Regions from separate parts of the Nocardia sp. CA-151230 genome, predicted to be linked through region 1. Evidence: riboswitches for the same ligand, from Rfam matches in the RefSeq annotation. Region 1 holds a riboswitch; each other region holds the start of a gene.
What was found. A riboswitch is a leader RNA that binds a small molecule or an ion and turns the genes downstream of it on or off. The one in region 1 is predicted to bind S-adenosylmethionine.
Positions count from the first base shown of each region.

Region 1 (7,405 bases):
CCGGCCGCGAATATTCGGGGACGGACTACCGCAAGGGTCGCCCGTCCCCGTGTGCCGCTGCGTGAACCGGCTCAGAGGGCGCGCAGGCGGGGCGCCAGATCGCGCTGGAACAGATCCAGGAACCGGCGCTGATCATGGCCGGGCGCGTGGAAGACCAGGTGGTTCAGGCCCGCGTCCAGGTACGGCTTGATCTGCTCGACCGCCTGATCCGGATCGCTGGCCACGATCCAGCGCTTGGCGATCTGCTCGATCGGCAGCGCGTCGGCGGCCGCCTCCATCTCGATGGGATCGGTGATGGAGTGCTTCTGCTCCGCGGTCAGCGAGAGCGGGGCCCAGAAGCGGGTGTTCTCCAGTGCCAGAACGGGATCGGTGTCGTAGGAGATCTTGATCTCGATCATGCGGTCGATGTCGTCGACGGAACGGCCGGCCTTGGCGGCGCCCTCCGCGACGGCGGGCATCAGCTTCTCGGTGTAGAGATCCATGCCCTTGCCGGAGGTGCAGATGAAACCGTCACCCGCGCGGCCGGCATAGCGGGCCACCAGCGGGCCGCCTGCGGCGATGTAGACCGGGATGCCGCCCTTGGGCACGTCGTAGATCGAGGCGCCGACGGTCTTGTAGTACTGGCCGTCGAAGTCCACCCGCTCGCCCGTCCACAGCGCGCGCATCAGGTCCACCGACTCGCGCAGCCGCGCGAAACGCTCCTTGAACTCCGGCCATTCGCCCTGGAATCCGGTGGCGATCTCGTTCAGCGCCTCACCCGAGCCGACGCCGAGCATGATGCGATCCGGGTACAGGCAGCCCATGGTGGCGAAGGCCTGCGCGATGACCGCGGGATTGTAGCGGAAGGTCGGGGTCAGCACCGAGGTGCCGAGCTGAATGCGCTTGGTGCGCTCGCCCACCGCGGCCAGGAAGGCCAGCGAGAACGGGGCGTGCCCGCCATTGTGCCGCCACGGCTGGAAATGGTCGGAGACGGTGGCGCTGTCGAGGCCGTGCGCCTCCGCCTCCACCGCGAGCTCCACCAGTTCGCGGGGGCCGAACTGTTCCGCGGACGCCTTGTAACCGAGCTTGAGGTCTTTCACCTGGGCACTCCTGTCGCCATGCTGCGCTCGAGCTGTGCGGGCCAACCTCCCGCACGACCGCCGCGACACCGGGCATCGCGAACGGTCTTACCTCGCACGATAGGTCAGCGGTGAAACGTGGTGCGGCAGGGGTCACACCCAAGGGATCGAACCCCGGGTCGGCGGACGGTATTCCGAGGATGAAACCGGTCAGACGGTCGACTAGAGCAGGAATATATGAGCGTTCGGTCCCGGGATAGCGGAGAATGTGCGCGTGACCAACTCGAGCGCTGAACCGATCCTCTCCTATCTGACCGACATGGACGGCGTCCTCGTGCACGAGAATCACATGGTGCCCGGGGCCGATCAGTTCCTCGCCGAACTGCGCGACAACGACATTCCGTTCCTGGTGCTCACCAACAATTCGATCTACACCGCGCGCGACCTGCAGGCCAGGCTCGCGCACACCGGCCTCGACATTCCGGCGGAATCGATCTGGACCTCCGCGCTGGCCACCGCGACCTTCCTCAAGGACCAGCGGCCCGAGGGCACCGCCTACGTGGTCGGCGAATCCGGCCTCACCACCGCGCTGCACGAAATCGGTTACGTCCTCACCGATTCCGACCCGGACTACGTGGTCCTCGGCGAAACCCGCACCTACTCTTTCGAAGCGATCACCCGCGCCATCCGGCTCATTGCGGGGGGCGCGCGCTTCATCGCCACCAACCCGGACGCCACCGGACCCTCGCGCGAGGGCATCCTCCCGGCCACCGGCTCGGTCGCGGCCCTCATCACCCAGGCCACCGGCAAGCAGCCGTACTACGTGGGCAAGCCCAACTCGCTCATGATGCGCTCGGCGCTGCGCCGCCTCGGCGCGCACTCGCAGTCCACCGTCATGATCGGCGACCGGATGGACACCGACGTCATCGCGGGCCTGGAGGCGGGCATGCGGACCATCCTGGTCACCACCGGTATCTCCACCCCGGCCCTGGTCGAGCAGTTCCCGTACCGCCCGACCACCATCCTGCCCTCGGTGGCCGCCCTGGTCGGCAAGACCAAGGACCCGTTCGCGCTGTAGTCAGGCCGCGCCCGTCGCGTCGCCCTCGAGTGCGTCGAGGGCGGCCGACAGGGTCGTCAGCGCGTCCACGATGTGGGCGAGCTGCTCGATACCCAGGTGCGCGACAAGCCGTTTCGCCATGGCCGCGTGCTGCGGGTCGATCCGCCGCACCGCGTCGTGACCCGCCTCGGTGATGGCCACCAGCTTCGCGCGCCGGTGCGCCGGATTGGGGCGGTATTCCACGAATCCCTTGTCCGCCAGCACATCCGCGATGCGCTGCACACTCTGGCGGGTGATACCCATTTCGCGGGCGATACCGGCCACCGGGAGCGGTTCGTGCAGAATCGCGCCGAGCACCTGCCACCACGCGACCGTGATCCCGGACGGCTTGGCCAATTCCTCCGCGATCGAGAGGAATTGGCCGTTCAGCTTGAACGATGTGACGGCCGCGGCCCCGAACAGCTGCTGGGCGGTGCGGGTCATTGCGCGGCCGCCGCGCGCTGCTGCTCGTACTCGAACAACGCGTAGAAGCCTGCGGGATCATTGTTTCCGTACAGCTGGTACCAGGACTCCAGCACGTGCGGCTCGTAGATACCCAGGCGCGCGAAGATCTCGCGGGCGAAATCGACCGGCCGGGTGCCGGTCGCGGTGATCAGGTCACCGTCGGTGACCGCGGGCGCCCGAACATAGTGCTCGCCACCCGAATATCCGCTGTAGGCAAGGTATCCCGCGTCATTGCTGGTGTGCCGCCGACCGTCCAGCAGGCCCTCCTGCGCCAGCCCGAAGGTCGCGCCGCAGATCGCCGCCACCGGAACCCCGGCCGCCAGAAACTCCCGGGCCTTGCGCGCGAAGGCCGCCGGTGTCTCGGGATGCTGCTCGTTTTCGAGTCCCGGCAGGATCAGCATGGCGCTGTCGGCGGGCTTCAGATCATCGAGAATCAGATCGGGCAGGACCCGCATGCCGCCCATCGAGGTGATCGGCTCGGCGCCGAGGGCGACCGTCTTCACCTGCCAGGTTCCCGGCTCGCGGTGCCAGAGTTCGCGATTGATGTGTGCGGTCGCATGCCCGACCTCCCAGTCCGAGAAGGTGTCGTACACGGCCATGTGGACTGTCTTCATCATGACAGCATGCTGTCATATTTGACAGCATGCTGTCAATCAACGCTGGATGACTCTCAGGGGCTGTTCCCGGACCCCTCGACCCCCTGAGCACGAAAAGGGCCGGAACCCAATGGGTTCCGGCCCGGTCGAATACTCGCCGGATCAGCTCAGCGCCTGGTCCAGGTCATTGAGCAGGTCCTCCACATCCTCGAGCCCGATGGAGATGCGCAGCACGCCATCGGTAATCCCCACGGCCGCACGGCCTTCCGGGCCCATCGCCCGGTGGGTGGTGGTGGCCGGATGCGTGATCAGCGTCTTCGCATCGCCGAGGTTGTTGGAGATGTCGACGATGCGCAGGCGGTTGAGCACCTCGAAAGCCCGCTTCTTGGCCTCGTTCTCCGCGGCCTTCAGCTCGAAGGTGATCACCGTGCCGCCGCCGGACATCTGACGCTTCGCCAGCTCGTACTGCGGGTGCGAGGACAGGAACGGGTACTTCACCCACGCCACCGCGGGATGGGTCTCCAGGAACCCGGCGATCTTCAGCGCGGAGTCCACCGACTGGCGCAGACGCAGCGGCATGGTCTCCAGGCCCTTGAGCAGCGTCCACGCATTGAAGGGGCTCATCGCCGGACCGGTGTGGCGCATCAGGTTCTTGACCGGGCCGTCGATGTAGTCCCGCGGTCCGAGGATCGCGCCGCCGAGCACCCGGCCCTGTCCGTCGATGTGCTTGGTGCCCGAGTACACGGTGATGTCCGCGCCCAGGTCGAAGCCGCGCTGCAGCAGCGGGGTGGCGAAGACGTTGTCCAGCACCACCTTCGCGCCCGCCGCGTGCGCGAGATCGGAGACCGCGCGCACATCGGTGAGGGTCTGCATGGGATTGGAGGGGGTCTCGAAGAAGACCGCCTGGGTCGGCACCGACAGCGCCTGCTCCCACTGGTCCAGATCCTCGCCGTCCACGAAGACGGTCTCCACGCCCCAGCGCGGCAGGATCTCGTTGGCCACCACGAAGCAGGAGCCGAACAGGCTGCGCGCCGCCACCAGGCGGTCACCCGCCGAGAGCAGCGCACCCAGCGCGGTGAACACCGCGGACATGCCGGAGGCGGTCGCGAAACAGGCCTCCGCGCCGTCGATCAGGCGCAGCCGCTCCTCGAACATGGCGACCGTGGGGTTGCCGTAGCGGGAGTAGACGAAGTGCTCGATATCGCCGGTGAAGGACGCCTCGGCCGCCTCGGCGCTCTCGTAGACGAAACCCGAATTGAGGAACAGCGCCTCGGAGGTCTCGTCGAACCCGGAGCGCCGGATGCCGCCGCGCACGGCCTGCGTGGCCGGGCCGACGCCCTCGGGAAGCGGTTTGTCGAAGGAACCACCGGTGATCATGACTGCCTCCCTGCGATCCGGTCGGACACGAAACTCATGACTGACGCCAGGGCAGGCCGTCGGCGCGCCAGCCGGTGCCGCCGCGATGCCCCTGACCGTCGAGCGCACCCTCGAAGCCATCGACCACATTGAAGGACGGGGCGATGCCCAGGGTGGTGGCGGCGGTGGCCGCGCCGATGGAGCGCTGACCGGAGCGACAGATGAAGATGACCGGCGCGGCCGAGTCGTGGCCGCGATCGCCGAGCGCCTGCTTCAGCTGGTCGGTGAAACGGGTATTGGGCGTGCCGGAGACGTCCACCCACTCGATCAGCGCGGTGGGTCGGCCGATACCGCTGGTGTCGGGCACCCCGACGAACCGCCACTCGGCTTCGGTGCGCACATCCACCAGCACCGCATCGGGGTTGTCGCGCAACAGTTCCCACGCCTGCTTCGGCGTGATGTCACCCGCGTAGCTCACTTGTACCTCCTGTGAATCCGCACTTGCCGCACCGCTGTCCGATGCGAGGCCAGGTCGTCACCCGGAGCACCCCACCGCGGAGGAGGGTTGCCGACCAGCCAGCCGGGGCTTGACGCTGGTACTCATGACCTGGGTTGAGACTGCCGAAAAAATGGGCCCACTGTCAAACCCCGGCCGCGACTTCGGCCGTTGTCACGAATTGCAGACCAACCAGCGGGAATTCTCCCGGGTGAAGTGCCAGATCGAGGTGGATTGGGCGCCGGCAACAGTGAAAGTGACCTGCGCCGTGGCCTTCTCACCGTCGACGGCCGGGTCGGCCAGCTTGTCGAACGTGATGGTCCCCCCGGCCGCGACCGCGCTCTTCAGCGGCGAGGCGTTCTCGTCGAATCCCTTGCAGGACAGGGCCGGATCGTACTTGCCGGTCTCGCTACGGGACTTGATGAAGTTGCCCGCGGCCACCGAGAGCCGATCGGAATCTGTGACATTCTTCTCAACCGGCGAGACCAGCGTCGCGATCACGATGCCCAGGATCACGACCGCGATGACTCCCGCCGCGACCAGGAACGGCCACATGCTCCGGGCCTCGTTCTGATCGATCGGAACCGATGTCTCCCCGACTGTCTCCTCGGCGTCGCTCATGGGTAGATCATGCCTGGTCGCCGCCGTTCGCCCGCCACGGCATTCCCACGGTTCGGGCCTCGACATTCCCACAGTTCACGGCCCTGCGCGTGAAGGGCCTCGTGCGCCATCGATAGAATCAGCAGAATTTCCGCCCCAGGCGCGGGAATAGCAAGACTACGCAGCAACGCTGCAGCGTCGGGGGCCAACGGCGGTCACCGAAGCCAGGGCGTCAACTTAGCCTAAGCTAAGAACGACGGCTGAGTTTTGACGACAAGTTAGTTTCGACCCAAAGGGTGCGCGGAAGAATGACCGAACAGAGTGCAGCGACCCGCCCGCTACGCATTGCGATCGTGGGCGCAGGCCCGGCCGGTATTTACGCCGCCGATGCCTTGATGAAGTCCGATGCCGAGGTGAGCATCGACCTCTACGAGCGCATGCCCGCGCCCTTCGGCCTCATCCGCTACGGCGTCGCGCCCGACCATCCGCGCATCAAGGGCATCATCACCGCCCTGCACAAGGTCCTCGACAAGCCGCAGGTCCGCCTGCTCGGCAATATCGACTACGGCGTCGACATCACCCTCGAGGACCTGCGTGAGTTCTACGACGCGGTCATCTTCTCCACCGGCGCCAACGCCGACCGCGCCCTCGAGGTGCCGGGCATCGATCTCGACGGCTCCTACGGCGCCGCCGACTTCGTGTCCTGGTACGACGGCCACCCGGACGTCCCGCGCACCTGGCCGCTGGACGCGGAGAAGGTCGCCGTCCTCGGTGTCGGCAACGTCGCCCTCGACGTGGCCCGCGTGCTCGCCAAGACCGGCGACGAACTGCTGCCCACCGAGATCCCGCCGAACGTCTACGAGGGCCTGCAGGACAACAAGGCCCTCGAGGTCCACGTCTTCGGCCGCCGCGGCCCGGCCCAGGCCAAGTTCACCCCGCTCGAGCTGCGCGAACTCGACCACTCGCCGACCATCGAGGTCATCGTCGACCCCGAGGACATCGACTACGACGAGGGCTCCGAGGCCGCGCGCCGCCACTCCAAGCAGGTCGACATGATCTGCAATACGTTGGAGCAGTGGGCCATCCGCGATGTCGGCGACCGCCCGCACAAGCTGTTCCTGCACTTCTTCGAGAACCCGTCGGAGATCCTCGGCGCGGACGGCAAGGTCGTGGGCCTGCGCACCGAGCGCACCCAGCTCGACGGCACCGGAAACTGCAAGGGCACCGGCGAATTCAAGGACTGGGACATCCAGGCCGTGTACCGCGCGGTCGGCTACCTGTCGCAGAACATCCCGCTGCTGCCCTTCGACGACCAGGCCGGCACCGTGCCCAACGAGGCCGGGCGCGTGCTGGTCGACGAGGACGCTGACGGCGCGGCTCGCTACATGCCCGCTACCTACGTGACCGGCTGGATCAAGCGCGGCCCGGTCGGCCTCATCGGCCACACCAAGGGCGACGCCAACGAGACCATCGCCTGCCTGCTCGACGACGCCGCGAACTTCACCCCGGCCCCCAGGCCCGAGCTCGACGCCGTGACCGAGTTCCTCGAGAGCAAGGGCATCCCGTTCACCACCTGGGCCGGCTGGTACCGCCTCGACGCGCACGAGCGCGCCCTGGGCGAGCCGCAGGGCCGCGAGCGGGTCAAGGTCGTCGAGCGGGACGAGATGCTCGCCGCCTCCGAACCCGGCAAGGTCTCCTGACCAGCTCCGGGCAAGGTGTCCTGACCAGCGCCAATCCG
Region 1 is NZ_CP192061.1:8,767,774-8,775,178, forward strand. It holds gene fgd (glucose-6-phosphate dehydrogenase (coenzyme-F420)) at 72-1,079, opposite strand; gene ACQP1O_RS41060 (HAD-IIA family hydrolase) at 1,378-2,136, shown strand; gene ACQP1O_RS41065 (MarR family winged helix-turn-helix transcriptional regulator) at 2,137-2,598, opposite strand; gene ACQP1O_RS41070 (type 1 glutamine amidotransferase family protein) at 2,595-3,236, opposite strand; gene ACQP1O_RS41075 (O-succinylhomoserine sulfhydrylase) at 3,378-4,592, opposite strand; gene ACQP1O_RS41080 (rhodanese-like domain-containing protein) at 4,627-5,049, opposite strand; SAM riboswitch class IV at 5,064-5,179, opposite strand; gene ACQP1O_RS41085 (Rv0361 family membrane protein) at 5,242-5,688, opposite strand; gene ACQP1O_RS41090 (FAD-dependent oxidoreductase) at 5,976-7,367, shown strand.

Region 2 (7,405 bases), 100 kb from region 1:
CCGCATGGCCCGGGCGATGACATCGGCCGGAAATTCCTCGTGCGACGCCACACCCTGGGTATCGGGATGCGCGAAACCCTCCGCGACCACCTCGAGCCAGGTGTCGAACTCGTCCTCGCCGCTGGGCTTCACATCGACACCATCGGCGACCACCGCAGCACGCTCGCCGCCGAGCTCCAGCCCGAGCACGTTCTCGAACGACACCAGTAGATACCCGCGCGCGGTGAGGAGTTCGCCGACACCCGGATCGCCGAGCTGCGAGATCTCGGCCTGCACCGGCGTCTTCCGTGCCGCGAACAACCGCTCGATCTCGTCGAGTTCCGACGCCTCGGGTATCCCCGCGAACCCGAGCCCGGCCACCTTGTTCAGCGGCGACCCGTCCTCGGCGAAGGATGCCACCCCGCCCGCCACCGGTAGTACGAACCCCGCATCGACTCCCGCCCGGTCCGCGGCTGCCGCACTGCCCTTGGCGATGAGCTCCGCTTCGACCCGCTCGATCCGCGCCGCCAGCTCCGTCCCACAGAAAAGCGTTCCCTGATTACTCGGCATGCGCCCGAGCCTAATTCGGGGCGCGACGGACACGCCCGCGAATTTCCGCCCGGGCGAGCGTGCGGCCCAGGTCGTCACGGCCCTGCCGGATCCCATGAATGCCGCAGCCCGGGCGAGCGCGAGTGGTGCGGACCTCCTCGGCGGCCGGGCTGCACCGGTGCGCCGGCGCGGCCGGTGGGTGTCGAGCCGCACGGTCCTGAGTGGGTGCGACGGTGGCCGTGGTCGGGTGGGGCGGGGCGGGTCGTAGGGTCTGGGGGTGCGTGTTGATCGTTCGGGTGCAGTCGCCGGTGGGCTGGTGGTCGGGTTCGACCTGGATATGACGCTGATCGATTCGCGGCCGGGGATTGCGGCGGTGTGGGATGCGGTGGCCGCCAGGACCGGGGTGGCGATCGATTCGGAGTTGGTGGTGTCGCGGCTCGGGCCGCCGCTGGCGCACGAGGCGGCGCAGTGGTTTCCGGAGCACGAGGTGCCTGGGATCGTCGCGATGTACCGGGAGTTGTATCCGGATCTGGCGGTGCATGCGGCGGAGCATCTGCCGGGGGTGGTCGACGCGCTGGCGGCGGTGCATCGGGCCGGTGGGCGGGTGCTGGTGATCACGGCGAAGAACGGGCCGCACGCGCAATTGCATCTCGATCATCTCGGGCTGGCGGTCGACGAATTGGTCGGCGGGGCCTGGGCGGAGGAGAAGGGCGAGGTGCTGCGAGAGCGTGGGGCCTCGATCTATGTGGGGGACCATCTCGGCGATGTGCGGGCGGCCAAGGTGGCCGAAGCGGTGTCGGTGGCGGTGACCACCGGGCCCTATGCGGCCGAGGAACTCTCGGCCGCGGGCGCGGATGTGGTGCTCGGCGATCTGACCGAGTTCCCGGGTTGGCTGGCCGCCCACCTCGCCCCGTAACCGGTTGACTCGCAACCGTTCTCGGCGCACCGGCCGACCGCGGTCCAGGCGTTCACGGATAGATCGGCGGGGCGAGGGCGAGCGCCACGGCGTGCGAGGGGTCGAGGGCGGGGATCGAGGCGTCGACCGCGTGGCCGTCGGCGTCGCGTACCTGCCAGCTGTGCAGTGATACGACGGGGATGCCGCGGTGGTTGGCCAATGCCAGCTCGGACAGGGTGCCCCACGAGCCGCCGATGACGATGACCGCGTCGGCCGATGCCACCAGGATGGCATTGCGGGCCTCGCCCAGATTCGTGTAGATCGCCGCGGACAGGCCGGGGCAGGCCGCGTCACGGTCCGTGTCGGGGCGGATGCCGAGGACGAGTCCGCCTGCGCCGGAGGCGCCCTCGGCGACGGCGGCCATCACACCCGAGCCGCCGCCGCACAGCACGGTCGCACCCGCCGCGGCCAGCAGTCGGCCCACCTCGCGCGCGGCCGTGGACTCGGTGTCGGTACAGGTACTGGGGCCGCAGACGGCAATTTGCAGGGGTGGCAAGGGCTTTCCTCTCCTCGGTGCGGTCGGGTCGTTGGCATCAGGGTGATTCGAATGGTGTCAGCGCGGGGTGGCCGCGGCTACCGTTCTGCCCACGGTCACGAGTATCAGCATGTTCGAGCCCCGGCTCGCTGATCGGCAACCCTCGCGCGGCGGTGGGGTGCCCCGGGTGACGACCAGGCGGCGTCCACGCGGACCCCGCAAGCGCTAGTCGAAGGAGCACGGTCCATGTCTGGATGCTGCCCGGCCAACGGCTGAGGCCCAGCGCCCGAATTCCATGCGGGCGATTCTCTTTCCCGCACCGTACGCCTTCGGCGGTCGCGGTCGAGTCCCCATGCCCCGGCGCGGTGTCGGTGCACGAGTGCAGAGGTAGCAATGAGCAGGAACTGGTCCGGGTCGCGTGGATTCCGGGTTTTGGTGGGTGTGGCGGCGGCGACCGCGGTGGCGGGGCTGCTGTCGGCGTGCGGGAACGAGTCGTCGGACAGCAAGTCGGACACCGTGTACTTCGGAGTGTCGGGCCCGAAGACGGGCGGGTCGGCCGAGTACGGGCGGCTCTGGCAGCAGGGCTTCGACCTGGCCCTGGACGAGATCAATGCGGCGGGCGGTATCGACGGCAAGAAGGTCGCGCTGAAATGGGAGGATTCGCAGTCGGATCCGAAGCAGACGGTGCCGATCGCCACCAAGTTCGTGGGCGACAAGTCGATCATCGCCGAGCTCGGCGACTTCTCCTCGCCCGCCTCCATCGCGGCTTCGCCGGTGTACAACCGCGGCAAGCTGGTGCAGTACGGGTTCACCAACTCCTCGGTGGATTTCACCAAGGGCGGCGACTACTCGTGGAGCCCGTCCATCACGCTGGACGTGTACATGGAACGCAATGCCGAGTGGGTGCGGTCCAAGGCGAAGAAGGTCTCCGTCGTCTACCTCGAAACCGACTGGGGCAAGCAGGCTTTCAAATTCTTCGAACAGTTCGCCAAGGAGAAGGGCATCGAGATCGCCTACTCCTCGGCCATCCTGCCGGATTCGCAGGACTTCCGGCCGGTGCTGATCAAGGGCCGCGACGCCAACCCGGACGCCTTCGTACACCTCGGTTACGGCCCGGACGGTGCGCTGGTGGTCAAGCAGCTGCGTGATGTCGGGTTCACCGGGCAGCTCTTCGCCGGCCAGAACACCCCGCAGTTCATCGGTCTGGCGGGTGCGGCGGCCGAGGGCGACATCGTGAACGGCGTCTTCACGCCGTCGGATCCGAGCCCGAAGATCCAGAGCTTCGTCACCAAGTTCCGGGCCAAGTTCGATACGGACCCGGGCGATTTCAACGTCTACGCCTACGACGCGCTGAACGTGCTGGTGAAGGCCGCCAAGACCGGCGGCGCCACCCGCGAGGGCGTGCTGAAGGGCCTGCGCGAGATCAAGGACTTCGACGGAATCGGGCTGGGCACCTTCGCCTTCGACCAGCAGACGCGGCGGCCCAGCGGCGTGAAGCCGATCGAGCTGGAACTGCGCAGCGGCAAATTCGTGCCGGTCGGAAGCGCCAAATAGATGTTCGACACGCTCATTGCGGGTCTGGTGCACGGCAATGCGTACGCGCTCATCGCCGTGGGCATCACCCTCATCTTCGGGGTCAGCAATGTCATCAACTTCGCGCACGGCTCGATCTTCGCGTTCGGTTCGGTGCTGGGCTGGTGGCTGATCGCCCAGCACGGCGTGCCCTGGTGGGCCGCGTTGATCGTGGTGGTGGCGGCGACGGCCTTGGTCGGCGTCGGGATCGACATCCTGGCGGTGCGGCCGCTGCGGCGGGCCCCGGCCATTGCCGCCCTGCTGGCGACGGTGGCGGTCGGGCTGATCATCGAGAACGTGGTCGCCCTGGTGTTCGGGCCCGACACCCGGCCCTTCCCACAGGTCTTGCCCACCAACAACTTCCGGGTCGGCGGGGTGCGGTTCGGCACCTCCGATGTGGTCATGTTCGCCCTCACCCTCACGGTGATGGCGGGACTGTGGGCCTTCCTGCGCTACAGCCGCCACGGCCTGGCCATTCGCGCCACCGCGCAGGACCCGGACGCCGCCGCGCAGATGGGCATCGGCGTCGGCCGGGTGCAGTCGCTGGCCTTCGCCATCGCCTCCGGACTGGGCGGGCTGGCGGGTGTCTTCGTCGGCCTCTACAACTCCAATATCTCGCCGACCAGCGGCGGCATCGTCGGCATGACCGGATTCGTGGCCGCCACCATCGGCGGGCTGGGGTCGATTCCGGGCGCGGTCATCGGCGGTTTCGTGCTCGGGCTGGTGGAGGCGTTCGGCATCTACTGGTTCGGTGACGGCTACCGGGATCTGATCACCTTCGGTCTGCTGGTGATCTTCCTGGTGCTGCGGCCCGGCGGCCTGCTCGCCCGGCCGCCGGCCATCGAATCCGAGCCCATGACCGGCACCTTCCTCGGGTCGGGACGGGAACTACGGGTGCGCTGGTGGCACGCCCTGATCGCGTTCGCCGTTGCGGGCATTGCGATTCCGCTGATCGCGGACGACTACGGCATCTCGGTGGGCACCCAGATCCTGGCCTACGCCATCATCGCGGTCTCCATGACGCTGGTGGCCGGGTCGGCGGGACAGCTGGCCATCGGGCAGGCGGGTCCCATCGCCATCGGCGCGTACACCTCGGCGGTGCTGACGGTGTCGCACGGCTGGGCCTTCCTGCCCGCCATCGTGGCCGCGGGCCTCGTCGCGGCCGTGGCCTCCTCGGTGCTGGCCGCGCCGCTGTGGCGGCTGGGCGGGCACTACGTGGCCATCGCGACGCTGGGCATCGGCATCGTGACGGTGGCGATCATCCGGAACTGGGAGCCGGTGACCCGCGGCAGCTACGGCATCTTCGGGATCCCCGCGCCCAGCCTGTTCGGATACGAATTCACCACGCACACCCAGATTTTCCGGCTGGAGCTGGTGGTGCTGGCCATCGTGCTGGCGGTCATCGTCGGCGTGCAGCGGTCCCGGCTGGGGATCGCCATCCGGGCCATCGGGGCCGACGAGGTGGCCGCCCGCTCGGCCGGGGTGCCGGTGCGCGATTACAAGGCGCTGGCCTTCGCGGTGGCGGCATTCTTCTCCGGCATCGGCGGCGCGCTGCTGGCCCACCAGTACTCGTACATCGACCCGACGGTCTTCAACCTGCCGATGTCGCTGCTGGTGGTGACCATCCTGGTGCTGGGCGGCACCGCCTCGCCCTACGGCGCGGTGCTGGGCGCGGTGGTGCTGATCGGAGTGCCGGAGCTGCTGCGGCTGGCGCCGTCGTGGCGAATCGTGTTGTACGGCTTGGTATTGCTGCTGGTGGTGCGGTTCCGGCCACAGGGAATTCTGGTGAGGAGGAATCGTGTCCCGGTCAACGCCTGACGTGCTCACGGTCACCGGTCTGCGACGCTCCTTCGGCGGCGTACGAGCCGTGGACGGGGTCGAATTCTCCATCGCACCGGGTGAATTCGTCTCGATCATCGGGCCCAACGGGTCCGGGAAGTCGACGACGGTCAATCTGATCTCCGGCGTGCTGAAGCCGGATGACGGAGCAGTCCTGGTGCACGGCAGCAGGATTCGCCCGGGCCGCCCGGAGGCGGCCGCCGCGGCGGGCATCGCCCGGACCTTCCAGAACGGCCGCGTGTTCGGCAATATGACAGTCCGCGAGAACGTCGATGTCGGCCTGCAGCCCACTCTGCGCGCCACACGGCCTCTGCGCACGCTGGCGAATGTGCCGGTGCTGAAATGGATTTCGCTGCTCGCCGAGCTGGCGGTGGCGCTGGTGCCGACACCGGCGGCGCGCACCGAGCGGCGGGCGTCGGCCGCTCGGATCGACGCGCAGCTCACGCGGTTCGAGGAACGACTGGTGCCGCGGTCCGGCCATCCGGCCTACACGCTGTCCTATGCCAATCGCCGCCGCACCGAGATCGCGCGGGCGCTCGCCGCGGAACCCGGCCTGCTGCTCCTCGACGAACCCGCCGCGGGCATGAACCAGACCGAGACCGCCGAAATCGGCAGGCAGCTGGCCACATTGAAGGCCCAGGGCCAGACGGTGCTGCTGGTCGAGCACAAGATGGACCTGGTCCACGACCTGTCCGACCGGGTGCTCGTGCTCGACGAGGGGCGCATCATCGCCCAGGGCACGCCCGCCGAGGTGCTGGCGGATCCGCGCGTCATCGAGGCCTACCTCGGGCGCAGCCGGGCCGGCGGGGAGGTCGGCGCGGATGTCTGAGTTCGACGAGAACGCCACTCCGATCCTCGAATTCGACCGGGTGATGGTGCACTACGGCCCGTCCCGGGCGCTCGACGAGGTCTCCCTGCGGGTGCGGCCCGGCGAGATCGTCTCGCTGCTGGGCGGCAATGCCTCGGGCAAGTCGACCACCATGAAAACCGCGCTCGGCCTGCTGAAACCGTCCTCGGGCGCGGTGCGCATCGACGGCACGGACGTGAGCGGGACGCCCCCGTCGGCGCGGATCCGGGCCGGGCTGGCCTCGGTCCCGGAGGCCCGGCGCGTCTTCCCGGCCATGACCGTCGAGGAGAACCTCTTCGTCGGCGGCTACATCCGCCGGGAGCGCCGCACGGTGCTGGCCGCGCGCGCCGCCGAGCTGTTCGACCACTTCCCGCGGCTGGCCGAGCGGCGCGCCCAGCGGGCGGGCACGCTCTCCGGTGGCGAGCAGCAGATGCTGGCCTTCGCCCGCGCGCTCATGAGCAAACCGCGCCTCATCTGCATGGACGAGCCCACCATGGGATTGTCGCCACTGTTCGTCGATCGGGTGCTGGAGGAGATCGCCCGGCTCAATCGGGAGCTGGGCCTGGCCATCCTGATCGTCGAGCAGCAGGCGGAGCTGGCCCTGAGCATCGCGCACACCGCCAATGTGCTGCGCAGCGGGCGGATCGTGCTGCACGGCCCGGCCGCGGAACTCGTCGGCGATCCGGCGGTGCGCGACGCCTACCTCGGAAAGGTGACCACATGACCCCGCAACGGCTCGGCTTCTTCACCCGCCTGGTCCGCACCGATCCGGCGCAGGACGCGGGCACGGTGTACCGGCAGGCGCTCGAGCAGATCGGGCTGGCCGAACGGCTCGGCTACGACACCGCCTGGGTGGCGCAGCATCACCTGGATCCGGCCGAGGGCGGGCTGCCGTCCCCGTTCGTGTTCCTCGCTCACGCGGCCGCCCGCTTTCCGCGCATCCGCTTCGGGACCGCGATCGTGACGCTGGCCCTCGAGGATCCGATCCGGGTCGCCGAGGACGCGGCGGTGCTGGACGAGCTGTCGGGCGGGCGGCTCGAGCTGGGCTTCGGCGCGGGCGGGTCGCGGCACGCCTTCGACCTGTTCGACCTGGCCGGCGCGGATCGGCAGTCGGTGTACGCGAACAAGCTCGCGCGGGTGACCGCGGCCCTGGACGGTACGCCGCTGGTCGGTGACCGCGGATTGAACC
Region 2 is NZ_CP192061.1:8,664,561-8,671,965, reverse strand. It holds gene ACQP1O_RS40635 (GNAT family N-acetyltransferase) at 1-549, opposite strand, end outside; gene ACQP1O_RS40630 (HAD family hydrolase) at 806-1,444, shown strand; gene ACQP1O_RS40625 (LOG family protein) at 1,497-1,979, opposite strand; SAM riboswitch class IV at 2,073-2,189, shown strand; gene ACQP1O_RS40620 (ABC transporter substrate-binding protein) at 2,352-3,512, shown strand; gene ACQP1O_RS40615 (ABC transporter permease) at 3,513-5,348, shown strand; gene ACQP1O_RS40610 (ABC transporter ATP-binding protein) at 5,329-6,198, shown strand; gene ACQP1O_RS40605 (ABC transporter ATP-binding protein) at 6,191-6,940, shown strand; gene ACQP1O_RS40600 (putative FMN-dependent luciferase-like monooxygenase) at 6,937-7,405, shown strand, end outside.
Region 2: linked by a shared signal. The riboswitch ahead of ACQP1O_RS40620 (ABC transporter substrate-binding protein) and the one ahead of ACQP1O_RS41080 (rhodanese-like domain-containing protein) in region 1 are both predicted to bind S-adenosylmethionine.

Region 3 (7,405 bases), 1.5 Mb from region 1:
TCGGTGAGCAGCACATAGGTGGCCGGGTCGAACCGTGAGATCAGCTTGTCGGCCTGGTACTCCAGATAGCTCTGCACCGCGTAACGCCCACCCGCCCACGGGTCCTCATCGCCCTGGGCATGGTTCTCGAAGCGGTGGTCGAGCTCGAACTCGGTGCGATAGGTCAGGTGCGCGATGCGCCGGGCGATGCCCATGCCGGTCATCGGGGCGCGCCCGGTGCCGTGGTAGTTGCCGCCCTGCCAGTCCGGATCGGCCGTGATGGCCGCGATCTGGGTGGTCTGGGTGCCGATCTGGTCGGCGGTGCCGCGCGGGCCGACCGCCAGCACCAGGGCCGCCCCGACCCGCTCGGGCCGGGCGACCATCCATTCCAGCACCCGCATGCCGCCCATGGAGCCGCCCACCACGGCGGCCAGGCGGTCGATGCCGAGCAGGTCGAACAGCGTGATCTCGGCGGCCACCTGATCGCGGATGGAGATCTCGGGAAACCTTGCGCCCCAGGGTTTTCCGTCCGCCGCCAGCGACGACGGCCCGGTGCTGCCCTTACAGCCGCCGAGCACATTGGTGGCGATGACACACCACTCGCGGGTGTCCACCGGCGCGCCGGGACCCACGATGCCGTCCCACCAGCCGGCCTGGCCGTGGTGCACGTCGGCGGGGCCCACCACGTGCGAATCACCGGTCAGCGCGTGCTCCACGAGCACCACGTTGTCCGCGTTCGCCGATAGTTCGCCCCACCGCTGCACAGCCAGCGTGACATCGGGAATGACGGCTCCGGTCTCGAGCTCGATATCCCCGATGGCAATGCTGCCGAGCGTCCCGTCGGGCGGCGGCAACAGCAGCTCCGCCGCGTGCCGGGCCGTGTTCGATTCGATGTTCACGGTCAATTTGCCGCCGCCGTCAGTCCGGCGCGCAGATCCGCCAGGATGTCGCCGATCCCCTCGATACCCACGGCCAACCGGACCAGACCAGGTGTGACACCGGACGCCAGTTGTTCGGCGGGAGTCAGCTGGGAATGCGTGGTGGAGGCCGGGTGGATGACGAGCGAGCGCACATCGCCGATGTTAGCGACGTGGCTGTGCAGCACCAGCGCCTCCACGAACTTCTTGCCGGCGTCCACGCCACCGGCCAGCTCGAAGGAGACGATGGCGCCGACGCCCTTGGGTGCCAGCTGTTTGCCCCGCTCGAACCACTGGGAGCTGGGCAGTCCTGCGTAGTAGACCTTCTCGACGCCGGGCTGCTCGGCCAGGAACTCGGCCACGGCCTGGGCATTGGCCACGTGCCGCTCGACGCGCAGGCTCAGCGTCTCGATGCCCTGCGCGATGAGGAAGGCGTTGAACGGCGACACCGCCGCACCCAGATCGCGCAGCAACTGTACCCGCGCCTTGAGCGCGTAGGCCGGCGCGCCGAGATCGGCGAACACGGCGCCGTGGTAGCTGGGATCCGGGGTGGTGAAACCCGGGAAGCGGGACTCACCCGCCGCGTCCCGCACGGTCCAGTCGAAGTTGCCGCCGTCCACGATCACGCCCGCGACCGCGGAGCCGTGCCCGCCCAGGTATTTGGTGGCCGAGTGCACGACGATGTCCGCGCCCAGTCGCAGCGGCTGGATCAGGTACGGCGTGGCGACGGTGTTGTCCACGATCAGCGGCACGCCCGCCGCGTGCGCGACCTCGGCGATGCCCGGGATGTCGAGCACCGAGCTGCTCGGATTGGCGACCGTCTCCCCGTAGAACGCCTTGGTGTTGGGCCGCACGGCCGTGCGCCACTGCTCGAGATCGTCCGGATCCTCGACGAAGCTGACCTCGATGCCCAGCTTGGGCAGCGAGTAGTGCAGCAGGTTGTAGGTGCCGCCGTACAGGTGCGGGCTGGCCACGATGTGGTCGCCGGCCTGCGCCAGATTCAGGATCGCGTAGGTCTCCGCGGCCTGACCGGAGGCCAGCAGCAGCGCGGCCACACCGCCCTCGAGCGCGGCGATGCGCTGCTCCACCGCGTCCTGGGTGGGGTTCATGATGCGGGTGTAGATATTGCCCGGCTCGGCGAGCCCGAACAGCGCGGCGGCGTGATCGGTGTCGCGGAAGGCGTAGGAGGTGGTCTGGTAGATGGGCAGGGCGCGGGCTCCGGTGGCCGGATCGGGAGCCTGTCCGGCGTGAATCTGCTTGGTCTCGAAGGACCAGCCGGCCGGATCCAGGTTGCCGTCAGCCGAGACGGCCGCGGGCGCGGTCGAGTCACTCATGTGTTCTGCTCCAAAAACAAGGTCGCCGAGTGGCGGAAGTTTGATGTTATCGAGAGGCGAATGGGCTTCGACACCAACACATTTCGGTAGACCTCCTAGTTGCGCTTGCGTTCGGCCTTCGAACGCCGGGTCTGCACCCGGAGCACCCCACCGCAGCTGGAGGGTTGCCGATCAGCAAGCCGGGGCCTTAACGCTGATGCTCTTGACCTGTCGCGCGATTCTAGCGGGCGGACGCCGGTGTTTCGGAAGTGGGGCTGGCCACAGCGGGCTCCGCGCAGGTGCGAACGAATTCGTGATACGCGCCGACCACGGCCTCCGCCATGCGGCGCGGTGACGCGATCAGACGCTCGTCGGCGAAGCCGGAATCGAAGTCCGATTCGGTGCCGGCCCGCATGATGGCGTGGAAGGTGCCGAGCAGCAACCGAACTCGCAGATCTGCGACGGTGGTGCCGAGGCGTTCGGCCAGCACCTGCGCGGTCTGCTCGGTCTTGTTCTCGGTGGCGGCCATGCTGCACGCCCGTACCGCGGCGGTGGACCGGATGATGCGCTGCATTTGCTGGAACCAGCGGAAGGGCAGCGGTTCGTCGTGGTCGACCACGCGGTCCACGATGGCCAGGAAGCTGTCCAGCAGCGCTTTCAGCTCGTTGCCGGTGCTCGGCTGCTCGCGCAGCGCATCCGCGTGTGCCCGCGCCCAGTCGGCGATGGGCGCGATGACGATGTCTTCCTTGCTGTCGAAGTACCGGTTCACGGTGCGCGGCGAGACGTCGGCCTCGTCGGCGATCTGTTCCACGGTGGTGGCGTCGAAGCCCTGGTCGTCGCACAGCCGCAGGGCGACGTCGATGATCCGCGCCCGGGTCTGTTCCTTCTTCCGCTCACGCAGGCCCGGCCGGTGACGTGCGATCACACCGAGGTGAGTTGACAACTCCGACATACCTCCATGGTAAGGGTTCGAGCGCTTCTCGTGTCCCATTATGCCAACTGTCGCAGTGCGACAAATTTCTCTTGACGTCAATTGGCCTCAGGGGTCAAGATTGTCGAGGGTGTTCCCGACCGTCCGTGAGGAGACGACATGACCGCCGCGACAACAACACTCGAAGACCGATCACAAAGCGCCGACCGGCGCGGAGCTGCGCGCTGGTGGGCCCTGGGCGTACTCGCTATCGCCCAGCTGATGGTGGTGCTGGACGCCACCATCGTCACCATCTCCATGCCTTTCGCCCAGCGTGACCTGGGCATCAGCGACGGCGACCGGCAGTGGGTGCTCACCGCCTACACGCTGATCTTCGGCGGCCTGCTGCTGCTCGGCGGCCGCCTCGCCGACTACCTGGGCCGCCGCCGCATGTTCCTGATCGGCCTGGTCGGCTTCGCCGGCGCGTCGGCGCTGGCCGGGCTCGCGCAGAACGGCGCGGAACTCTTCGCCGGGCGCGGGCTGCAGGGCGCGTTCGCCGCCCTGCTCGCGCCGGCCGCGCTGTCACTGGTGTCGGTCACCTTCACCGAGGCCAGGGAGCGTGCTCGCGCCTTCGGCGTCTTCGCGGGTGTGTCCGCGGGTGGCGCGGCCATCGGCCTGATCGTGGGCGGGGCGCTCACCGAATACGCCAACTGGCGCTGGTGCCTGCTGGTCAACGCCCCGATCGCGCTGATCGCCTTCCTGGGCGCACTCGCCTTCGTGGTCCGGGACGTGCCCGCGCCGCGCACCGGCGGCTATGACCTGCCCGGCGCGGTGACCGCCACGCTCGGCCTGGTCTCGGTGGTCTACGGCTTCAGCCGCGCGGCCTCCGACGGCTGGACCGCGAGCACCACCCTGGCCCTGCTGATCGCGGGCGTCGCGCTGCTGGCCGCCTTCGTCGCCATCGAGCGGCGCTCGTCGAATCCGCTACTGCCGCTGCGTATTCCGGGGGAGATCAACCGGGGCGGCTCGTTCCTGGTGGCGCTGCTGCTGCCGATCGCCATGTTCGCCATGTTCATCAACATGAGCTACTACTTCCAGATCACGCTGGGCTGGTCGGCGCTGAAGGCGGGGGTGGCGTTCCTGCCCTTCCCGATCGGCATCGTCGTCTCCGCGGGCGTCGCGAGCGGGCTGCTGCCGCGGATCGGGCCGCGGCCGCTCATGATCACCGGTTCGGTGCTGGGCATGGCCGGGCTGCTGTACCTGTCGCGGCTGAGCTTCGGGGACAGCTACGCCGGGGGCGTGCTGCCGGCAGTGATTCTTATCGCGCTCGGCATGGGCGGGCTGTTCGTGGCCATGCAGACCACGGCGCTGCACCAGGTCGAGGAGCGTGACTCCGGTGTCGCCAGCGCGCTGCTCAATGCCGCGCAGCAGGTGGGCGGCGCGATCGGCACCGCGCTGCTGTCGACGATCGCGGTGCAGGTGGCCGAGCGGTTCGCGAAGAACAATCCGGGCGTCGACCACGTGATGGCCCGGGCCGCGATTCATTCCTATGACATCGCGTTCCTGATCGGCGCGGGGTTCTTCCTGGTGACCATTCCGATCATCGCGTTCATGGTGCGGGACAAGCCGGAAAATCTGCTCGAAGGTTCCGAGCACGTGCACGTGGGCGTCTGACCGGCCGACTATTCACCCGCGGGTCGCGACAACATATATCCCGCGGTCCGCGGGTTTGGGGGTTGCCGCGGGCCGCGGGTTTTCGCATCCTGGAAAGTGCGTAAAGTCACGCGAAAAGCTACTTATCGGTAACCGCACTGAATCCCGCACAGCGGGGGCCACCCGAGCGGTGAGATCGATAGCAGCAGTACGCTTGTCTTGCTTGACGCCACAGCGTACGTGGACTTGGCACCACAGGTCCCGTGCCGAGCGCCATGCGTATACGTTGTCTGTTGAACAGCTGGGGTCCGCTACAAGCGGTGCTCACCGGCCGTGCAATGGGAGCACCACCTTCCTAGGAGGACACGAAGATCCATGTCCAAGATCAAGGTTGAAGGGACCGTCGTCGAACTCGATGGCGACGAGATGACCCGGATCATCTGGCAGTTCATCAAGGACAAACTGATCAACCCGTATCTCGATGTGAACCTCGAGTATTACGACCTCGGCATCGAGTACCGCGACAAGACCGATGATCAGGTGACCATCGACGCCGCCAACGCCATCAAGAAGCACGGCGTGGGTGTGAAGTGCGCGACGATCACCCCGGATGAGGCCCGCGTCACGGAGTTCGGTCTGAAGAAGATGTGGCGGTCGCCGAACGGCACCATCCGCAACATCCTCGGCGGCACCATCTTCCGTGCGCCGATCATCATCTCCAATGTGCCGCGTCTGGTCCCGGGCTGGACCAAGCCGATCATCATCGGCCGCCACGCCTTCGGTGACCAGTACCGCGCCACCGATTTCAAGGTGCACCAGGCGGGCACCGTCACCCTGACCTTCACGCCCGAGGACGGCTCCGAGCCGATCCAGCACGAGGTCGTCCGCATGCCGGAAGACGGCGGCGTGATCATGGGCATGTACAACTTCAAGGACTCGATCCGGGACTTCGCGCGGGCCTCGCTGAACTACGGCCTGCAGCAGAACTACCCGGTGTACATGTCGACCAAGAACACCATCCTCAAGGCCTACGACGGCATGTTCAAGGACACCTTCCAGGAGGTGTACGAGACCGAGTTCAAGGAAGAGTTCGACGCGGCCGGTCTCACCTACGAGCACCGCCTGATCGACGACATGGTCGCCTCCGCGCTCAAGTGGGAGGGTGGCTACGTCTGGGCCTGCAAGAACTACGACGGCGATGTGCAGTCCGACACCGTGGCGCAAGGCTTCGGCTCGCTGGGTCTGATGACCTCCGTGCTGCTCACCCCGGACGGCCGCACCTGTGAGGCCGAGGCGGCGCACGGCACCGTGACCCGGCACTACCGTCAGCACCAGCAGGGCAAGCCCACCTCCACCAACCCGATCGCCTCGATCTTCGCGTGGACGCGTGGCCTGGCCCACCGCGGCAAGCTGGACAACACCCCCGAGGTGATCGGCTTCGCCCAGACGCTCGAGGATGTCGTCATCAAGACGGTCGAGTCCGGCCAGATGACCAAGGACCTCGCGCTGCTGGTCGGCGGCGACCAGGGCTACCTGACCACCGAGGAGTTCCTCGGCGTGCTGGACGCCAACCTGGCTCGCGAGCTGCGCTAGAAAGAAGATCCCAGCTCTCGGGACTCTCAGGGGCAAGCCCCTGAAACCCCAAGGGCAAGAGGTTGTTCAGGGGCCACCCCTGAAAACCCAGGAGCGCATGCTCCCACGCGCCGACGAACGTGAACAGCGCGAAGCGGTGAAGATGGCGGCCGGGACCACAGTCCCGGCCAGGACCATCCACCGCGCCACACGGGCACCTGCCCCCATCGGAACCGGTGGGTGGGCGGGTGCCCGAACTGTTTTCGGGGTTCTGCCGGCCGTGATCACGAAACGTTCACACGGTCCTTGCCAGCATGGCCGCGTGCCAACGGGTTAACGCACCCGATCGAACGGTCAATACCCCTGTGACAGATGGGGTTCGGCCGCGGTACGCGCGGCGGCGAAGGAGGAGCGATGACGGCGATCGGTGGCGAACTGCGCACTGTGGTGCGGGGCCGGGTGCTGGTACCCGGGGACGAGGGTTTCGAACAGGCGAGCACCCCGTGGAATCTCGCCGTGCGGCAGCGGGTTTCGGCGGTGGTGGAGGTCGCGGACGCGGCCGACGCCGCGGCGCTGGTGCGGTTCGCGGCGGCGGCCGAGCTGCCACTGAGCACGCGGGCGACGGGGCACAGCCCCTCCTCGTCGGCGGACGGGACCGTGCTGGTGACGACCCGGGCGCTGGACGGGATCGAGATCGACCCCGCGGCGCGGGTGGCACGGGTGCAGGCGGGGGTGGCGTGGCAGCCGGTGCTGGAGCGGGCCGCCGCACACGGATTGGCCGGAGCCTGCGGCAGTTCCGCGGTGGTCGGGGTGACGGGGTACACGCTGGGCGGCGGTGTCGGCTGGTTCGCGCGCAGCCGCGGCTACGCCGCGCATGCGGTGCGAGCGCTGGAGGTGGTGACCGCGGACGGCGATCAGCGCCGGGTGACCACGGACTCCGAGCCCGAGCTGTTCTGGGCCCTGCGCGGCGGCGGTGGCGATTTCGCGCTGGTGACCGGCATGGAATTCGAATTGTTCGACGCGGCCGAGCTTTTCGGCGGCCGCATACTCTGGCCCGCAGA
Region 3 is NZ_CP192061.1:1,151,810-1,159,214, forward strand. It holds gene metX (homoserine O-acetyltransferase MetX) at 1-839, opposite strand, end outside; gene ACQP1O_RS04995 (bifunctional o-acetylhomoserine/o-acetylserine sulfhydrylase) at 881-2,230, opposite strand; SAM riboswitch class IV at 2,327-2,438, opposite strand; gene ACQP1O_RS05000 (TetR/AcrR family transcriptional regulator) at 2,451-3,161, opposite strand; gene ACQP1O_RS05005 (MFS transporter) at 3,300-4,793, shown strand; gene ACQP1O_RS05010 (NADP-dependent isocitrate dehydrogenase) at 5,148-6,365, shown strand; gene ACQP1O_RS05015 (FAD-binding oxidoreductase) at 6,759-7,405, shown strand, end outside.
Region 3: linked by a shared signal. The riboswitch ahead of ACQP1O_RS04995 (bifunctional o-acetylhomoserine/o-acetylserine sulfhydrylase) and the one ahead of ACQP1O_RS41080 (rhodanese-like domain-containing protein) in region 1 are both predicted to bind S-adenosylmethionine.

Region 4 (7,405 bases), 620 kb from region 1:
CCGCGGTTTCCGCGTCGAAGCGCTGGAAGGCGCCGCCCGCCACCGGTTCGCCGTCCTCCACCACGATCAGCAGATCGCCGTGCGGCGGCGCGAAATGGCCGGCCGAATAGCCGGTCAGATCCGCGTGCACCTCACCCGGGGTACGGCCGTAGCGGCTGCTGTATTCGATGGCCAGCTCCGCCAGCAGCGGCGCGGCCAGCGGATCGTGCTGTGCGACGTGGAATACGGTGCGCGACACGCTCATCCCTTCTTCTTGGGTAGTCCGGGCGGATTGATCCGCGACTGCTGCACGGCCTCGTTACCGAGGCCCCAGCGGTCGAGGACCTGTTTGTAGGTCCCGTGGTCGATGGCGTACTGGATGGCCTGCCGCACGGGGCCGATCAGCCCGTTGTCCTTGCGGGTGAGTGCCGCGATCTCGGCCTGCAGTGCGTCTCCCGCGCCGGACCAGGTGGTGAGCACCTTGTTGCCGGTCGTCGCGGAGTGATACTGCGCCGCCGGGTTGGGACCCACGTAGCCGTCGATCCGGCCGGAGGACAGCGCCAGGTAGTAATCCGAGGGCTGCTGGTAGTAGGCGAGTTCCAGCCTGGGCAGGCCCTCGGCCACGTTCTGGTCGTTCCAGGCCACCAGCAACTGCTCCTGATTGGTACCGGAGGTGACGCCGATCTTCTTGCCCGCCAGTGACTTCGGGTCCTGATAGGTCCAGGTCGAATCCTTGGGCACCTCCAGGGCGATATCGTCCTTGCGGTAGGTGGCGAAGTCGTACTTCTCCTTGCGTTCCTCGGTGACCGTGACATTGCTGACGAACAGGTCGACCTCGCCGGAGTCGATCTTCACGAAGTTCTGTGCCCAGTCCGCGTTCCGGCGCTCCACCTTCAGGCCGAGAATGTCGGCGATCAGCGTGGCGACATCCACCTCGGAGCCGATGACGGTGCGATCGTCGGTGGCATAGAAGCCCAGCGGCGGCGTCGCGCCGACAGTGCCGGTGACCACCAGCGTGCCGCGGTCGCGAATGGTCTGCGGGACCTGTGCGGCAATCGAATCCACCTTGTCGGCGTGAATGCGCCCCTTCTGCTCCGGTGACAGGTCATAGGTCAGGCCGTTCACACTGCGCGTGTCGCTGGTGCCGCCATCACCCTTGCCACAGCCGCCCACCAGCAGACTCAGCAGGGTGACGGCGATCAGGGTTCGGGTCCGTCTGCGGCGGCTCGCCAGGGACATGGGCTTTTCCTTACCTAGTGGGAACACGTCAGAGGACGTGCGCGAGAAAGGCTTTGGTGCGCGGGTGCGACGGGTTGTCCAGCACCTGCGCGGGCGGACCCTGCTCGACGATGCGGCCGGCGTCCATCAGCACCACGGTGTCGGCGACCTCGCGGGCGAACCCGACCTCGTGGGTGACGATCACCAGGGTCGAACCGCCGCGCGCCAGATCCTCGAGGACATCGAGAACTTCACCGACCAGCTCCGGATCCAGCGCGGAGGTGGGCTCGTCGAACAACACCACCTCCGGCCGCAGAGCCAGCGCCCGCGCGATGGCCACGCGCTGCTGCTGCCCACCCGACAGCCGGCTCGGATACTCGTCCGCCTTGTCCGCCAGGCCGACCCGCGCCAGCAGTTCCAGCGCCTCGGCGTTCACCTCGGCCCTGGAGCGCCGCTGGGCGGCCACGGGCGCGAGCGCCACATTCTCCCGAACCGTCAGGTGCGGAAAGAGATTGAAGTTCTGGAACACGAATCCGATGCGCGCCCGCTGCTTCAGGATCTCGCGCTCGTGCAGCTCGTACAGCTTGCCGCCCTTGCGCCGATAGCCGACCAGCTCGCCGCCGACCCGGACGGTGCCACCGTCCACCTGCTCGAGGTGGTTGATGGTGCGCAGCAGCGTCGATTTGCCCGAACCCGACGGGCCCAGGATCACCGTCACCTCGCCGGGACGCACCGCCAAGTCGATGCCCGAGAGCACTTCATTGCGGCCGAAGGACTTTCGGATGCCACGCAATTCGATCGCGAACTCGGTCATCGCCGATCACCGGCCTTCGAACGACGGCCCTTAGAGAAGTGCCGCTCGATATAGAACTGAATGACGCTCAGCACGGTGGTCAGCAGGATGTACCAGACCGTGGCCACCATGAGCAGTGGCACCACCCGGCCATTTCGGCCGTAGATGACCTGCACCTGATAGAACAGTTCGGCAATCGCCATCGTCGACACGATCGAGGTGCCCTTGAAGAGGCTGATCACCTCATTGGCGGCATTCGGCAGAATTCCGCGCATCGCCTGGGGCGCAACGATCGTGAAGAACTGCCGCCGCCACGGCAGGCCCAGCGACCGGGCCGCCTCCCACTGGCCCTCATCCACCGAGATGATCCCGGCCCGGATGATCTCCGCCGAATACGCGGCCTGATGCAGCGCCAAACCGACGACGGCCGCCGTGAATCCGCTGATCACGCCATTGGTCTGGAACCGCGCGAACTCCGGCCCGAACGGAATGCCCAGCGACAGCGTCTTGTACAGGTAGGCCAGATTGAACCAGAAAAGCAACTGCACGATCAGCGGGATCGACCGGAAAGCCCAGACATAGGTCCACGCGATCGCCTGCAGCACCGGGTTCTTCGACAACCGGCCCACGGCCAGCCAGACACCGAGGAAGAATCCCAGCAGCGTGCCCCAGAAGGTCAGCTCCAGCGTCACCTTCAGCGCCGACAACACCGACTTCGCGGTGACATACTGCGCGAAGGTTCCCCAGTCCCAGCCCGGATTGGTGATCAGCCCGTGCGCGAACTGCGCGACCAGCACCAGCGCGATCACCGCGGTGACCCAGCGCCACGGGTGGCGGGCGCGGACGACGGGCAGATCCCCGCCGTGGTGTTCGGCTTCGGGCTCCGTCTGCGTGGGCGCCGCCAGCGTACTCATGGATTCGTCCTCCATCGGTCCCGGCGGAAGCACCCGCACCACGTGCGCGGGGGTTGCTGCGATGTCTGCGAGCCGGGTCTCTCGATCGCTCTGGATGGTGTAGACGACACTACGAATTCCGGCGGCGCATGTCGCCGGTCCCGATCAACGTGAATTCAATTGCATGACAGTCGTTTTCCGGAATTCCGGTGGAAACGGGGAAATCAGCCCGCGGCCTCGTCGCGATCGGGGGACGGGTCGTAGAGGGCGCGGAAGCCGCTGCGGTGGAAGACCAGCGGCTCGGAATCGGGGTGCGTGCCGAGCCGGTGCACCCGCAGCAGAACCACCGCGTGATCACCGGCCGGAACCTGTTCGTACACCGAGGTTTCCAGCCACGCCGTGGCCCCGGCGACGAAGGCCGCGTTCCCGTTCCCGGCGTGCAGGTCGACGTTGCGGAAGCGGTCTCCCCGCCGCGAGCTCAGCCCGCGCGCCGCCGGCTCCTGCTCGCTGCTGAGCAGGCTCAGGCCCAAACGGCTCGCCTGTTCCAGCCGCGGCCAGGTCTCCGACGAATACTGAATGCAGATCGACACCAGCGGCGGGTCCAGGGACACCGGCACGAAGGTGCTCGCCACCAGGCCGTACGGTGTCCCACCGATGCGTGCGCACACGGCCACCACCCCGCTGGGAAAGTGCGAAAAGGTCCGCCGCAGATCGGTCCCGTCGACCGGAGTGAGCGCGGCAGCCGCGCCGTGAATCGAGGTCAGCTCGCCCATCACCCCACTCCAGCACCGCTGTACACGCCGCGACAGGATTGCATTCACCTCGATTGCAAGTCGGCGGCCGTGGTCCCGCCGCGGGACAATGCGAAACCCCCGCCCGGCAGGCGCCGGACGGGGGTCGGGGATCCTCGCGATGGTTACTTCGGCGCCTCGATGTGCGGCTGGTTGATGGTGACGAAGTAGTTGTAGGCCGCGGCGATGGCGACCGGTGCGGTCACGAACAGCTGACCCGCCAGGGTGCCCAGGAAGCCGACAGTCGTAATGCCGACGACGCAACCGAGCAGCGGGCCCGCACCGAACAGGGTGGCCAGCGCACCGGTCACCGCGAGACCGAGGACCGCACCCGCGACACAGCCGATGGCCGCGCCACCGATACCGCCGACCAGGGTGCCGATGGTGGCACCGGTGGCGATGGTGTCCTTCATACGGTTCCAGGCGGCCTGCTCACGGTCGTAGTCCGACTTCCAGGGAGCCTGATCCTCGTAGGGCAGGTTGACATCCTTGGCCTGGTCGACCGGCTTGTAGACCGCGTGGTCCATATCGAACTGCGGGGTCAGAGTCGCGGTGTGGTCGGCGATGTCCGCCGCGATGGGGAACTCGAATTCATCCACCCGGAAGGACAGCGGCGTGCTCGCGACAACAGTGCCGTTGGCGGCCTTGATCTCGAAGTTGCCGTTCTCGACAACCATGGAACCTGCATCCGTGCGGATGACGGTATTGGTGTCGGAAGTCGTTGCGGCGTAGTCGATCACGCCATTGTCGGCGGCGGGGGCCGCGTTGACGGTGCCGGCGGTGACGCCCATGGCAGCGATGACCAACGCCGCGGTCGCGGCGAAATTCTCGAAGCGCATTTTCCTTTGTTTCCTCATCAGGCAGTCCGCAGATATGGACCGAATGATCGAAACGGGCCGACGCGAACGAGATATGTATCCGGGGTGCTGGCCCGGTGAACAGTTGAAATGGGAAACCCGCCCGGCCATACGGCCGAGCGGGCTGTCCCGATGAGGTATTTGCTGATGCCTATAGAGCCCCTCGCTCTGATAGAACCGCGCTCTTACTTGGCCGGAGCCGGAGCGGTGACGTGCGGCTGGTTGATGGTGGTGAAGTACTGGACCGCGGCGGCGATCGCGACCGGCGCGGTCACGAACAGCTGACCGGCCAGAGTGCCCAGGAAGCCGACGGTGGACGCACCGACAACGCAGCCGAGCAGCGGGCCCGCACCGAACAGGGTGGCCAGCGGACCGGTCACCGCGAGGCCGAGAGCCGCACCCGCGATGCAGCCCAGGGCCGCGCCGCCGAGGGCACCGACCGTAGTGCCGATGGTGGCACCCAGGGAGATGGTGTCCTTCATGCGGTTCCAGGCGGCCTGCTCACGGTCGTAGTCCGTCTTCCAGGGAGCCTGGTCCTCGTAGGGGAGGGCGACGTCCTTCGCGACCGGCTTGTAGACCGCGTGGTCCATGTCGTACTGCGGGGTCAGGGTCGCGGCGTGATCGGAGATCTCCGCGGCGATCGGGAACTCGAAGTCGTCGACCCGGAAGGTGAGCGGGGTACCGGCGACCACGGTGCCATTGGCGGCCTTGATCTTGAGGGTGTTGTCCTCGACCACCATGGAACCGGCATCCGTGCGGATGGTGGCGTTGGTGTCGGTGGCGGTGGCGGCGTAGTCGATGACGCCGTTGTCAGCGGCCGGAGCCGCGTTCACGGTGCCGGCGGTGACGCCCAGAGCGGCGACGACGAGCGCGGAAACCGCGCCGAATTTCTTGAGACGCATGTGTTTCGAGATTCCTCTTCAGATGAGCGGATGCGCCCCAGGGGAACAAGGTCAGGTGTAGCCCCTGGGACGCGTTGATGGAAACCGGCCTTTACAAACGCAATGTGGCACGTTGGTTCCACCCGGGTGAATCTTTGCCCATCGGTTGCCGAAATTGCCTACTTAGGGGCGGTAAACGGCTGATTGATAGTCGTAAAGTATTGCACCGCAGCGGCAATCGCGACCGGAGCCGTGACGAACAATTGACCGGCAATGGTGCCCAGGAAACCGACTGTCGCCGCGCCCACCACGCAGCCCGCGAGCGGACCCGCGCCGAACAGCGTGGCCAGCGCACCGGTGGCTACCAGGCCGACGCCGATGCCCGCGATGCAGCCCAGCGCCGCGCCGCCGAGGCCGCCGACCAGCGTGCCCACGGTCGCGCCCAGGCTGATGGTGTCGCGCAGGCGGTTCCAGGCGGCCTGCTCACGGTCGTACTGGGTCTTCCAGGGAGCCTGGTCCTCGTAGGGCAGCGCGACCGGCTTGTAGACCGCGTGGTCCACGTCGAGCTGCGGCGTCAGGGTGGCGGTGCGGTCGCTGACCTGCGCCGCGATCGGGAACTCGAATTCGTCGACGCGGAATTTCAATTCCGTGCCCGCGACGATGGTTCCATTGGCGGCCTTGATCTTCAGCGCGCCGTCCTCGACCGCGATCGAACCGGCGTCGGTCCGAATGACCGTGCCGGCATCGGTGGTCTGGGCCGTGTAGTTGATCGCGCCGTCGTCGGCCGAGGCCGGACCGGCATAGGCGGTTCCGGCGGTCACGCCGGTCGCCGCGATCGTCAATGCCGCGATTCCGGCGAATTTCCTCATCTTCATGCTGGTACTGCTTCCCACTGCCGCGAACTGAACTGTCGGCGGCAAGCATTAAGCAACCTCCAAGGTTTCTGGAGATTAAAAACCAGCTTGATTCGATCCAGGCGAACCGGACACCGGTTACTTCGCCTTGGCGGCGGCCTTCGCCTGTTTCTTGAATTCCCGCACCTGCGTGAGGGATTCGGCGTCGGTGACATCGGCGACCGAGCGGCGGGAACCGTCCTCGCCGTACGCGCCCGCGGCCTCGCGCCAGCCCTTGGCGGTCAGTCCGCGCTGTTTGCCCAAGAGCGCCAGGAAGATCCGTGCCTTCTGATCGCCGAAGCCTGGCAGCTTCTTCAGCCGCTTCAGGATTTCCTTGCCGTCCGGATCACCCTCGGTCCACAACGCCGCGGTCGTGCCGTCGTAGTTCTCCACAATGAATCGAGCCAGCTCCTGGACGCGCCGGCCCATGGACCGGCCGTAGCGGTGGATGGCCGGCGGGGTCGCGGCCAGCTCCTCGAATTCCTCGGGATCGGCGGCGGCGATCTTGTGGATATCGAACCCGCCCATACGGTCGGCGAGTTTCCACGGGCCGCGGAATGCGTGCTCCATCGGAAACTGCTGATCCAGCATCATTCCGACCAACAGGGCGAAATCATCGGTCGAAAGCAGCTCGTCGGCATCGGATTCCTGCGCAATACACATCGTGCGGCTCACCATGCATCGATCATCCCATTCATCCCCGGTCGCGGTGACGCGGGTCACGCCGTGCCCGCAAAAGGACTAGGCTGCGGCCATGCCCGACACCATGGCTAATTCTTCAGTGCGAGCCGCGGCGCACCCTGCCGCTGGGTCCGGACTGCGACCGGACCGTTTCGACCGCGATGGACGAGACCAGCTCGTCGATGTTCAGGATCTACAGGCAGCGCTGCCGGGCATCCGGAGCCTGCGCGCCTGGGCCCACGAGGCCCTGGCCACCCGGCCCGGCGAGAGCGCCGTCGACATCGGGTCCGGCTCCGGGTCGGAGGTGCTGACCTTCGCCGACCTGGTCGGCCCCACCGGCACCGCGCTCGGCGTCGAACCCGACCCGCACCTGCTGAGCGCCGCCGAACGTCGCGCCGCCCAAACCGGATCCGCCGCCA
Region 4 is NZ_CP192061.1:242,958-250,362, reverse strand. It holds gene ACQP1O_RS01105 (GNAT family N-acetyltransferase) at 1-244, opposite strand, end outside; gene ACQP1O_RS01100 (ABC transporter substrate-binding protein) at 241-1,218, opposite strand; gene ACQP1O_RS01095 (amino acid ABC transporter ATP-binding protein) at 1,247-2,011, opposite strand; gene ACQP1O_RS01090 (amino acid ABC transporter permease) at 2,008-2,904, opposite strand; SAM riboswitch class I at 2,913-3,005, opposite strand; gene ACQP1O_RS01085 (flavin reductase family protein) at 3,108-3,656, opposite strand; gene ACQP1O_RS01080 (hypothetical protein) at 3,800-4,513, opposite strand; gene ACQP1O_RS01075 (hypothetical protein) at 4,717-5,433, opposite strand; gene ACQP1O_RS01070 (hypothetical protein) at 5,592-6,287, opposite strand; gene ACQP1O_RS01065 (HhH-GPD-type base excision DNA repair protein) at 6,405-6,983, opposite strand; gene ACQP1O_RS01060 (methyltransferase domain-containing protein) at 7,060-7,405, shown strand, end outside.
Region 4: linked by a shared signal. The riboswitch ahead of ACQP1O_RS01090 (amino acid ABC transporter permease) and the one ahead of ACQP1O_RS41080 (rhodanese-like domain-containing protein) in region 1 are both predicted to bind S-adenosylmethionine.